3 regions of the Cobetia sp. 5-25-4-2 genome follow, and region 2 is predicted to be linked to each of the others. Evidence: predicted binding sites of a transcription regulator. Region 2 holds the regulator's gene; each other region holds the start of a gene.
The links. Region 2 encodes sigma-54, which starts transcription at its own class of promoters, with help from an activator protein. Its sites were predicted from a motif close to TGGCACNNNNNTTGCTNT; they were not measured.

Region 1 (4,110 bases), on a different contig from region 2:
CGCTCACGACTTTCCTTCACCGCCGCTTCCGGCAAGCCAACGATGGAGAGCCCCGGCAGCCCGTTGGAGAGGTGTACCTCTACCTGCACCTCCGGAGCTTCAAGACCAAGAGATGCGCGCGTGCGCAACATTGCCAATGACATGAGTCTTCCCTGCGTGATGCCGCCTCTCTGCTGCACGGCGCAATCGGAGCAGGCACCCGCCTGCCATGAGCGCGAGGGCACGATACCGGTGCCACCTCCTCCAGCATGGCAAATCTCATACCTGCCAGCGTGCACACGACTCAACGCTTGGCGATGCGGCACTCCTCAAATGTCACTCGCGCTGCCGGACACGGCATGTCCTCACTGCACCGCAACGGTATTATCAGCGATTCCAGCCACCCGTTTCATAATTTTCATTACGCCACCAACCCCTAGAATTACTGGATACGTAAGGAAAATACCGGCTGTGGATAACATTACATAAACCCCTCGACAGGGCATTTCCCAGCGCTCAAATATCCATCATCTGGCAACGCCAAACCCTATCGATATGGACACCGATCCGCACCACCTCATCGAAGCGTGACGCATTACACTCTGAATCAACACTTGAGGGCGACATCAGCCCTCCTCCAGCACCCGGCCAGACCGGCGAAACAGGCGGCAGAGAGGCAATATCGTCACCCGGAACGGGCGAGGCACCCGCACGATGAACCAACGGCAGCGTTTCCCGACGACATCGCGGCATGAACTTCATGAAGAGTTTCACGGAGAAGTTCATGAAGAAGTGAATGGAGAAACGCCCTGGCATGACTCAGGAGGCTGGGCTCAAGAGAAGAGGCGCGGGAAGGGAGTGCCTTTCCCGAGAGTCACGCAGGCCCCACCCAATGCCAGCCTCCTTCGATGCGCCGGACTGGCTGCCGTGTCTGTTCAGCTCGAAACATTCATGCGGACTGAACGTTGAAAAATAGCCCATCAACCGGCTTTTTCCATGAAATAACGCGCGTTCTAGCAGATATTTCACGAAGTTGGCGACATGGAGCACCTGACGGATCGCCAGCCCTCGGGCCTGCACCAGAAGAGTGCTCATGGAACATGCAAGGCGGTACTCCAGGCGCTACAGGAGTGCCTCAAGAGGGGGACTGCTGGTATATTTGATCGGTTGTCTCGGCCCTGCTGATACAACCGCCAAGCTGTCTCAAGGAGGCCACCCAAGGGTGGCAGAGAATCGTCCAACCCACGGAAAGGGCCAGCCATTCAGGACGACTTCGGCTTGTTTCAGGAGTAACACCCCATGCAAGACATGCTTGCCTCGCTGGCACCCATGGCGGACATCATCGGCATGCTCGGCACCTCTCTGGTGGTCGGTGCCTTCTTTCTGCTGCAGATTGGCAGACTCGATGCACGTAGCCTGACCTACAACCTCATGAATCTGAGCGGGGCGATCCTCTTGTTGATCAGCCTGTGCATCAACTTCAATCTCGCCAGCTTCGTGATCGAGGTGTTCTGGATCGTGGCATCTCTGGTGGGCCTGGTTCGCTGGTTGATGGGGTCTCGTCCACAGACGGTCTGACCTGCCCGGCACCCGCCTCATGCGACGGACACAAAAAAACCGCCACACCTCGACAGGTGTGGCGGTTTTTTTTGGCAGCATGCCATTCAGGCATCGCGTTGACGCTCGATCTCCTCGGCGTGGCTGGCGGCTTCCCGCTTTGCCAGCGCGGTCTCTCCCTCATCGTCCACCGCCACGGCAGGCTCGGTGGTCGACGCAGCACCCGCCACCAGTCCCTGCTTCTCCAGCAGCGCCTCAAGTGCGATGACCTGCTTCTCCAGCGACTCCACACGCCCGCGAGTCCGCGTCAGCACATCCATCATGATGTCGAAGTCCTCGCGCGACACCAGTTCCATGCGATCAAAGGCGCTGCGCATCACGCCCTGTACGGACTTCTGCAGCTCTTCCGGGCCGTGCGAGGCGTCCTGGAGGCGCTCACCGATCTGCTGGGCCATACGCCCGATGACGTCGTTCTTGAACATGCTCCACCTCAGCCATTGCAAGCCGACGGGCCCATCATGGGGCTGTCGGTCAGAGAAAAGGATCTCCCCGAAACGTGGGGGACATCATGTCATGTTGCAAGGATACGCAACCCGCTGGCCTGACGCATGTCTCGACCCCGAATCTCTTGCCACTGACGGCAGGCACCGGCCCTTGTGCACCATATTAGCGCTATCTCCTACCTCGAAAGCCGCAATTCAGGCACCAAAGCGGTGCATCGCCATGGCGTTCTCCTTGCCGTCATTTTTGGCCTTGCTGCGGAGCTGCTTTTTCCCTCAGCACAACTAGATGAATTTAAAGATTTTTTAACCTCATGGCATACCTCGTGCGATGCACTTGTCAGGAACAGGCCACCAGCAGTGTCTGATTGGCCGCACTCAACATGACAGATCATTGCGGTAGCAAACGGGGGCAGCACATGAAACTGATCACCGCCATCATCAAACCCTTCAAGCTGGACGACGTGCGTGAAGCGCTGGCCGACAACGGCGTGCAAGGCATCACGGTCACGGAAGTGAAGGGCTTCGGGCGACAGAAGGGCCACACCGAGCTGTATCGCGGCGCCGAGTATGTCGTCGACTTCCTTCCCAAGGTCAAGATTGAAGTGGCTGTTGATGACAGCAGTGTGGAAACGGTGCTGGACGCCATCACCCAGGCAGCCAACAGCGGCAAGATCGGCGACGGCAAGCTGTTCGTCACCCCGCTGGATGACGTGATCCGTATCCGTACCGGTGAACGCGGCGCCGATGCTGTCTGAGCCCCGCGCACAATAATAAAGGAGAATCCCGCATGAACGAGATCATCGAGGTCAAGTACGCACTTGATACCTTCTATTTCCTGGTCTGTGGCGCCCTGGTGCTGTGGATGGCTGCCGGCTTTGCCATGCTGGAAGCTGGCCTGGTACGCGCCAAGAACACTACCGAGATCCTGACCAAGAACGTGGCGCTGTTCGCCATCGCCTGCACCATGTACATGGTGGTCGGTTACCACATCATGTACTCAAGCGCCGAAGGCGGCTTCCTGCCGAGCCTGGGCTTCTTGATCGGCGCCGAGAATACCGCTGAGGAAGCGCTCGCTTCCGGTGGCGACATCTACTACAGCGCGCGTTCCGACTTCTTCTTCCAGGTGGTGTTCGTGGCGACCGCCATGTCCATCGTCTCCGGTGCAGTCGCCGAGCGCATGAAGCTGTGGGCCTTCCTGGCCTTCGCCGTGGTCATGACGGGCGTCATCTACCCGGTCCAGGGTTACTGGACCTGGGGTGGCGGCTTCCTGAGCGAAGCGGGCTTCAGTGACTTCGCCGGCTCCGGCATCGTGCACATGGCAGGCGCTTCCGCCGCTCTGGCTGGCGTGCTCCTGCTGGGGGCTCGCAAGGGCAAGTACGGCAAGAACGGTGAGATCAACGCCATCCCGGGCTCCAACCTGCCGCTGGCGACCCTGGGCACCTTCATCCTGTGGCTGGGATGGCTGGGCTTCAACGGCGGCTCCGAGCTGGTGCTGTCCAATATCGATGAAGCCAACGCGGTCGCTCAGGTCTTCGTCAACACCAACGCCGCTGCCTGCGGGGGTGTCATCGCCGCCCTGATCCTCGCCCGCCTGTGGTTCCGCAAGGCTGACCTGACCATGGCCCTCAACGGCGCCCTGGCTGGCCTGGTCGCCATCACCGCTGGTCCGCTGGCACCGAGTGTCGGTGCTGCCACCCTGATCGGCGCCGTCGGTGGCCTGCTGGTGGTGTTCTCCATCGTCGGCCTCGACAAGCTCAAGCTCGACGACCCGGTCGGTGCCATCTCCGTCCACGGTGTGGTCGGTCTCTGGGGTCTGATGGCAGTGCCGCTGACCAATGACGATGCCACCTTCTCCGCACAGCTGCTGGGCGCCGTGTCCATCTTCGCCTGGGTATTCATCGCAAGCTTCGTGGTCTGGCTGGTCATCAAGACCATCATGGGACTGCGCGTCAGCGAAGAGGAAGAGTACGAAGGCGTCGATCTGGCGGAATGTGGCATGGAGGCGTATCCGGAATTCACCTCCAGCCGCAAGTAATCAAGGATCGAGACTCACGCGACACCCAAAGACTCC
Region 2 (4,110 bases):
CATGGAGTGCTCTCCCAGGGCGAGGTCAGCATGAGGTGAAAGCGGAGGGTGCCTGAGGCCAGTCAGCGACAAGCCCGGAGCGAGTCCGGGCTTGCAGGTTCAGCGCGCCGGCAATTCGGCGATGGCCGAGGTCAGGGCATCGAACAATGCTCGCTGACTGTCTGCCTGGCGCAATGCTGCCCGGTTGGTGGGCGAGTTGAGCAGTTCCGCCACCTGGCCGAGCAGAGTGAGATGGGTGTCATCTGCCTCCTCGGGGACCAGCAGCACGAACAGCAGATCGATGGGTTCGCCATCGATGGCATCAAAGTCGATGGGATCACCGAGCTTCATGAACGCCGCGATGGGGGTCTTGCAGTGTGGACTGCGTGCATGTGGCACGGCCACGCCGTGGCCGATGCCCGTCGAACCCAGTCTCTCGCGCCCGATCAGGCGCGAGAAGACTTCCTGGCTGTCCAGGCTGGGAATGTTCTGAGCAATGAAGGTGCTGAAGAATTCCAGCACCCGCTTCTTGCTCCCCCCGGGGACGCCGTAGAGCGTGCGCTCGGGGGGAAGGATCTGATCAAGTGTCATGGCAGAAGGTCAACGGGTCCCGGTGCCCTGAGAGCGAGCCTGGGACTTTTCCTTGTGTTTGACCAGCTGGCGGTCCAGCTTGTCGGCGAGCGCGTCGATGGCAGCGTACATGTTGGGGTCTTCTGCCAGGGCATGGAGGTCGGCGCCAGCGGCGTGCAGGGTGCAGGCAGCCTGTTGGCGTTCCTTCTCGATCGACAGTGTCACCTGAACATTGGTGATGTTGTCGTAATGCCGTTCGAGGCGAGCGAGCTTCTCGTTGACATAATCGCGGAGAGGATCGGTGAGTTCCACATGATGCCCGGTGATATTCACTTGCATGGACACGCTCCTTTATCCAGCGGGTTGCCTTTGAATTGTAACCCTTTTTGACTGCGAGCAAACCCTGATTGAACGCGCGGCCACTTTCTGACTCCGGCCATGGTCTCGTGGCGATCATCTGCTGGCGAGAGCGGCGGTGCCGGTGTACCGAGCGTCTACCCCGACAATGCCCAAGCTTTGAACAAAGATCAACGCTGCGCTGCATCGTGGGGCAAGGCTTGTCTTCAACCCAGCGAGGGATATCAGCAGGTTCTTCATGAGCATCGCCTCGCATCACGGACGGAATGGGGCTCGAGAAACCGGCCGTTTGTGGCCAATGTCAGCATTTACGTCGACGTTCGTGTGGCAGGAGTCGGTGGCGACCTCTGGCTATCTGTCCGTGGGATGTGAGGGAAAAAGAAAGCACTCTGGAGAAAAGTGGCTGGAAAAATAGGCAATTGGGGGCGTGAAGTCACTCACGCAGTCGCAAGGACAGGCATTGCCAACCGGTATTCAGACGACCGATTGGCAGATGATGCCAGGATGGCAGGTGCAAGGGGGCGAGCATCAGCGCTCCGACGTGTGGAGCCCACTGGCTTGCGGGTATCCGTTGTCGAGACTCACGCCAAGCGCTTGCGCTCGCTGGAGGAGGGGATGCCCATGGCCTCGCGATACTTGGCGACCGTCCGGCGCGCTACCTCGATGCCATCACTGGCCAGCAGATCCACCAGGCGTGAGTCGGACAATGGCTTGCGCGCCGGTTCTTCCGAGATCAGCTTGCGAATGCGCGCACGGATCGCGGTACTGGAGTGCGCGTCACCGTTGCCGCTGCCACCCACCTGACTCGAGAAGAAGAACTTGAGTTCGAACACGCCTCTCGGGGTGTGGATATATTTCTGGGTGGTCACCCGCGAGATGGTGGATTCGTGCATCTCGACCACTTCCGCGATGTTGGCGAGGATCAGCGGCTTCATGCCTTCTTCCCCCTGCTCGAGGAAGTCGATCTGGCGCGCCATGATCTCGCGGCCCACCTTGAGCAGGGTGTCATTGCGTGAGGACAGGCTCTTCATCAGCCAGCGGGCTTCCTGAAGATTGTCCTTGAGGAAGGTGTTGTCCGCGGACTTGTCGGCCCGCTTGATGAGGGCGGCATATTCCGGCTGGATACGCAGCTTGGGCAGCGCTTCCGGGTTGAGCTCGACCTGCCAGCCGTGACGCGTATGACGGACCAGCAGGTCCGGGATGACGTAATCACTGGCAGGCTCGCCCCAGGCGGACGCCGGGCGCGGGTCGAGCGCCCGTACCAGACGAATGACGTGATCCAGCTCATCATCATCCAGGCTCAGGCGACGCTTGAGCAGCTTGCGATCGTCATTGCCCAGTGCCTCGAGGAACTGCCGCACCAGACGGCGGGCCTGGGCCAGCAGCGGCAGATCGTCCGGCAGCAGGGCCAGCTGCAGCAGCAGGCATTCGCGCAGGTCTCGAGCGAACACACCGGTGGGATCGAACTGCTGAAGGCGCAGCAGGACCTGCTCGAGTTCCGACGCCTTGAGGCCGGGCAGTCCCTGACCTCGCAGGCCATCGACCAGTTCGTCCAGGCTCATGCTCAGGTAGCCGGCCCCATCCACCGCATCGATCAGACTCTCCGCCATCTGCCGTTCACGCGCATCGAGGTCCGTCATCGCCAGCTGCCAGCGCAGATGGTCCTGCAGGCTTTCGACACTGGTGTTGCGATCGAAGTCCGGTCCGTCCTCGCTCGAGCTTCCGCTGCCGGAACTGGTCAGGCTGCCTGCGTGATCCTGGTAGAGGTCCGACCAGTCACTGTCGAGAGGGTATTCTTCAGGAATCTCGCTGTTGGTCTCGGAGGTGGAGATCTCGCTCTTGTCCTGTGTCTCCGCGACATCCAGCGACTCGTATTCCTCGTCAAGCTCCAGCATGGGGTTTGACTCAAGCGCCTGCTGTATCTCCTGACGCAGGTCCAGCGTCGACAACTGCAGCAGCTGGATCGCTTGCTGAAGTTGCGGGGTCATGGTCAGGGAAGTGCCGAGTCGAAGCTGCAAGGTGGGTTTCATGGGGTCTGTCATTCACGGCAAAGGAACGTGCATCTACGCTATACCGTGGGTCGGGGCACTGACAAGGGGCAGTCGAGAATATTCAAGCAACTTGCATGCCATGTTGCCACCAAGGTGGTATGGACGTCATGCATTCGAGTGAGGTGTGGCAGAGCAGGAGGGTTCACGGGGAGATCACGCAAGCGCATGTCGAGGCGCTTGCGTGAGGGGGGCGGGGAATGAGACCCCGACAGTGAAGCAGGAAGTGGCGGTTGCTGGTGAGAGCAGGGGAGGTCGGACAGCTCTCGTCAGGCTGACGGCTCTTACCAGGCTGACGGCACTCTCGGGCTAGAGCTTGAACTCATGGCCCAGGTAGACATCACGCACCTGCTGGTTGGCGAGGATGGTGTCGGCGTCGCCATGCGCGATGATCTGGCCATCGCCCACGATGTAGGCGGTATCGCAGATGTCGAGTGTCTCGCGCACGTTGTGATCGGTGATCAGCACCCCGATGCCGCGGTCACGCAGCTGGCGCACGATGCTCTTGATCTCGCCCACCGAGATGGGGTCCACGCCGGCAAACGGCTCATCGAGCAGCACGAAGTCCGGCTCGGTGGCCAGTGCGCGAGCGATCTCCACGCGGCGGCGCTCCCCGCCGGAAAGGCTCATGCCGGCACTGTCACGAATATGCGTGATGCTGAACTCGTTGAGCAGCTCCTCCAGGCGTGCCTTGCGTCCGTTGCGATCCAGGTCCTTGCGCGTCTCGAGGATCGCCATGATGTTGTCGGACACCGAGAGCTTGCGGAAGATCGAGGCTTCCTGGGGCAGATAGCCGATGCCGGCGCGAGCCCGCTGATGCATGGCGGCGCCGGACAAGTCGTGGTCATCGATGGTCACGCTACCGGCATCCGAGCGCACGAGGCCGACGATCATGTAGAACGAGGTCGTCTTGCCGGCCCCGTTGGGGCCCAGCAGGCCTACGATGTCACCCTGGCGGATTTCCAGCGAGATGTCCTTGACGACCTTGCGACCCTTGTAGGCCTTGGCCAGATGACGAGCGCTGAGGGTACGTGGGCTGGCAGCAGTCATGCTCATTGGTCCTTGCTGGCATTGGCGCCACGTGGCGTCAGGGTCATGTGGACGCGTGACCCCTCGGAGGATGAGGCATCGGTGCCATTGCTGGCATTGACCTGGC
Region 3 (4,110 bases), on a different contig from region 2:
GCAGATTCGCGCTCTGATCCGGGCTCCTCGAAGGGGTTTGCCCTGTGGTGTGCCTCGTCACTCGGTCATCCCCTTGCAACTCGGCGTTGCGCCACCCTTGAAACCGCGCGACACCCGCTCCATGTCCTGTGTATCCCCGCGCTGTTGTCTGTACTGGTGTGCAGGCCGGGGCGTTATCCCGACCGATGATTCAAGGAGAGACATCATGAAGCTCAAGACTCTGGGTAGTTCGCTGATGATTGCCATGCTGGGTCTCGGTGGCCTGTCACTCGCCGGTTGCGAGGACGAGGGCCCGATGGAGAAGGCTGGCGAGAAGATGGACAACGCCGTGGAAGACGCCGGTGACAGCGTCGAGAACGCTACCGACAGCTGATGGCTGGCCGTGACTCGCCCGCGAGCACGGCGAACCGCAAGATGTGAATGCACAAAGGCCCCGCCTCTCATGAGGCGGGGCCTTTGCATGTCAGGGCTTCGTGTATCAGGGCTTCGTGTATCAGGGCTCCGTGTATCAGGGCTGCATGTGTCAGAGGTTTGAGAAAGTCTCAGGAAGAGACAGGCTCAGACAGACACGGGCTGCTGGTCACTCTGCTGCTTGCGTTCCGCGACGGCGGCCTCATAGGCGCGGCCTTCCTCGGCCTCGGTGGCGGCGCTGAAGCGCACCAGCAGGGCGAACAGCGAGATCACGATCACGCCCATGCCCAGATACATCAGGCCTTCCTGGTAGGTCAGTTCTTCACTGCGGAACAGGAAGCCCGCGGCGACAGCCCCCGCGTTGCCGCCCGCGCCGACGATACCGGCCACCGCGCCCAGTGCCTTGCGATTGACGAAGGGCACGATCCCGAAGGTGGCGCCTTCCGCCATCTGCACGAACAGGCTGAACACCAGCATGATGCCGATGGCCACCGCGAGGGTTTCCATCTGGGCGAAGCCGACCAGCGCCACGCCTTCACACAGCAGCGCGATGAACAGCCAGCGCACGCGACCCTTGAGGCCGGATTGACGGGCGAACAGGTCGGAGAAGACGCCGCCCAGGGTGCGCGCGAACAGGTTCATCAGGCCGAACAGGCCCGCGATGAGGCCGGCGGTGGCGAGATCGAGATCGAAGTGATCGAAGAAGTAGATGGCGGCGACGTTGTTGATGGTCAGCTCGACCCCGAAGCAGGCGCCGTAGACGAGGAACAGGGCCCAGACACGGATGTCGCGTGCCGCCGCGCCGAAAGTGGCGCGCATGCTGTATTCCTTCTCGGCCTTGGGCAGCTCTCCACGCTCACGCAGCTCGCTGAAGTTGCCGTCCGGGGCATCCTGGGTGAAGAAGTAGTAGGCGATCCCGGTGAGGAACAGCACGATGCCCGGCACGACCATCGCCAGACGCCAGCCCAGGGTCTGCTCGACGCCCAGCATCAGAAGGCCGGCCATCACCAGCGGCATCAGCATCTGGGTGGTGCCGCCGCCCAGGTTGCCCCAGCCGGCGGTGGTGGCATTGGCGGTGCCGACCACGTTGGGGCCGAACATCACGGAGGTGTGGTACTGGGTGATGACGAAGGACGCGCCGATGGCACCGATGGCCAGACGGGCGAGGAAGAAGGATTCGAAGCTGTCGGCGAAGCCGATGCACATCACCGGCAGAGAGCCGAGGCACAGCAGCCAGGTGTAGGCCTTGCGTGGCCCGATGCGATCACACAGCACGCCGATGGCAAGTCGCACGATCACCGTGATGGCGACGGAGGCGATGATGGTGTTGCCGATCTGGGTCTTGGTCAGGCCGAGGTCATCGCGCACCACGGCCATCAAGGGCGCGATGCCGAACCAGCCGAAGAAGCAGACGTGGAAGGCGAACCACGACATGTGGAAGGCGCGCATCTGCGGGGTATTGAAGCTGAACAGCCGGATACGGCTGGCCTTGTTGCGAATATCCATGAGTGGGCTCCTGGTACAGCGTCGGTGCCGGGCGCCAGGGTCTCGGCGCACGACGGGTGGTCGAACAGCTGTGAACGACAGCGGGGCGCCTCGTCATTGAGGGGCCTGGTTCGACGCACTCGTACTCCCGGGAGCCTGGTCCACGTCATGGATGATGCATGGCACGCTTGTCTGCCATTGCCTGACTCAAAGCAAGTAGCGCGCCACTTGCGGGGGTGTTGTGCGTCCAACCCCCGTCATATCAAGGGCTTGGAATCATCATGTCGGGCAAGACAGCAGTGGGGAGTAAGCAGGGCGATGCCCAGTGGCGGTGCGCGGCGAGGTGAGGATGATCCAGTCTGGCGCACGTGGCGGGCGAGAGATCGCCAGATCACGCCATGCATCATTGCTGTGCAGCCGGGCGCGCCCTTGCGCACTGCGGAAGGCCTTTCTGGCCAGCGCTGCACCAGTTTGTGGCATGAATCCTGCAGTGTCAGAGGCGTGACGCCATCCTGACTCCCGCTTGCGAAGACGCCGTCGTCCTTGATCTCGGACGTCGGTGCCTGATCGCTCGAGGCGTCGCCTGACACCCCGGCACCACCGCCTGACACACTGCCAAGGAAGCCTGATATGCCCGTGACCGTGTTGATCGTCGATGTGCGCAGCGAGCGTTCCGCCGCTCTGGAGCAGGCGCTGTTGAGCGCCGGCTTCGAGGTGGCGCTGCGGGTCGATGAACACGAGGACCTGCATGCGCTGGTGCAGCACCATCAGCCGGATGCCGTGATCATCGACGCCGACCTGCCCAGCCGTGACACCCTCGAGCACCTCGGCCAGCTGGGGCGTCACTATCCCAAGCCGATGATCATGCTGGCCAGTGAGGACGCGCCGGACCTGGTGCGCCAGGCGGCTGGCGCCGGCGTGTCCGCCTACGTGGTGGATCACGTCATGCCGGCGATGGTGCGCAGCATGGTCGAGGTGGCCATCACCAGCTTCGAGGCTCACCGTGCCCTCAAGGGCGAACTCAATCGCACCCAGACCACTCTGATACAGCGGCGCAGCGTGGATCGCGCCAAGGCGCTGGTGATGGAGAGTCGCGGACTGGGGGAGGATGCGGCCTACCAATATCTGCGCAAGACCGCGATGAATCGGCGTCTGGCATTGCACGAGCTGGCCGATGAGCTGCTCAAGGCGTCGCGTCGGCACTGAGCCGAGTCTCGTGATGTCCTTCTCTTTCGATCGTTCAAAAGGTGGATGTGATGCTCAGTGATTCTCTTCTCAATGGCCATCAGTTGACGCTGGGGTTGATGCCGCTCAATGACGCGGCACCTCTGGTGGTGGCGGAGCGTCAGGGGTTCTTCCGTGAGGAGGGACTGGCCGTGACGCTCAAGTGGCAGCCGTCGTGGGCGGCACTGCGCGATGACCTGCAGACCGGCGTGTTGCAGGGCGCGCAGATGCTGGCGCTGATGCCGCTGACCTCGACCCTGGGGCTGGATGGCCGCGCCACACCGGTGATCAGCGCGATGACGCTCAATCTGGGCGGCAACTCCATCACCCTGTCGCGGGCCCTGATGGCGGCGCTGGCCGAGGAGGGGCATGACCTGGGCTCTCCGCTGGCGGTGTCTCGGGCGCTGGCGGCGCACGTGCAGAAGCGCCGCGAGCGTGGGGAGGCGGCGCTCAAGCTTGCCAGCGTGCATCCCTTCTCCTCTCACCGCTATCTGTTGCGTTACTGGCTGGCGGCCGGCGGGATCGACCCGAATCGCGACATCGAGATGCGTGCGGTGGCCCCGCCGTTGATGGCCGCCCAGCTGGCAAGTGGCGCGCTGGACGGCTTCTGTGTCGGAGAGCCCTGGAACAGTCTGGCCGCCGTGCAGGGCATGGGCCAGGTGGTGGCGGGCAGTCACGATATCTGGCGCTTCGGGCAGGAAAAGGTGCTGGGCGTGCGCGAGGACTGGGCGGAGCAGCACCCGCTGGCGCATCAGGCGCTGATTCGCGCGCTGCTCAAGGCCTGTGCCTGGCTGGACCGCCCGGGCAACCGTGAGCAGGCCGCGCAGTGGCTGCATGATGAAGGCATGCAGGAAGTGCCGCTTTCGGTGGTGGCGCGTGGACTGCGCGACGTGGATGTCGAGCAGTCGGTGGAGGCGTTCCAGCGGGAAAATCCCGGCTGGACCATCTTCCATCGCTACGCGGCCAACTTCCCGTGGCGCTCGCAGACCC

Region 1: a site for sigma-54 is predicted at 2,352-2,369, ahead of HXS65_RS10195 (P-II family nitrogen regulator). Genes of this name have one in related genera too.
Region 3: a site for sigma-54 is predicted at 2,371-2,388, ahead of HXS65_RS08460 (ANTAR domain-containing response regulator). Genes of this name have one in related genera too.

What each region holds. Positions count from the first base shown of each region.
Region 1 covers NZ_BLWK01000004.1:114,368-118,477, forward strand. The annotation lists gene HXS65_RS10175 (YifB family Mg chelatase-like AAA ATPase) at 1-143, opposite strand, end outside; gene HXS65_RS10180 (hypothetical protein) at 496-753, opposite strand; gene HXS65_RS10185 (hypothetical protein) at 1,279-1,557, shown strand; gene HXS65_RS10190 (accessory factor UbiK family protein) at 1,644-2,018, opposite strand; gene HXS65_RS10195 (P-II family nitrogen regulator) at 2,456-2,794, shown strand; gene HXS65_RS10200 (ammonium transporter) at 2,827-4,074, shown strand.
Region 2 covers NZ_BLWK01000001.1:123,936-128,045, forward strand. The annotation lists gene rapZ (RNase adapter RapZ) at 1-3, opposite strand, end outside; gene HXS65_RS00550 (PTS sugar transporter subunit IIA) at 100-570, opposite strand; gene hpf (ribosome hibernation-promoting factor, HPF/YfiA family) at 580-888, opposite strand; gene HXS65_RS00560 (RNA polymerase factor sigma-54) at 1,488-2,936, opposite strand; gene lptB (LPS export ABC transporter ATP-binding protein) at 3,264-4,004, opposite strand; gene lptA (lipopolysaccharide transport periplasmic protein LptA) at 4,007-4,110, opposite strand, start outside.
Region 3 covers NZ_BLWK01000003.1:223,700-227,809, reverse strand. The annotation lists gene HXS65_RS08470 (hypothetical protein) at 206-373, shown strand; gene HXS65_RS08465 (NarK family nitrate/nitrite MFS transporter) at 559-1,917, opposite strand; gene HXS65_RS08460 (ANTAR domain-containing response regulator) at 2,527-3,102, shown strand; gene HXS65_RS08455 (CmpA/NrtA family ABC transporter substrate-binding protein) at 3,153-4,110, shown strand, end outside.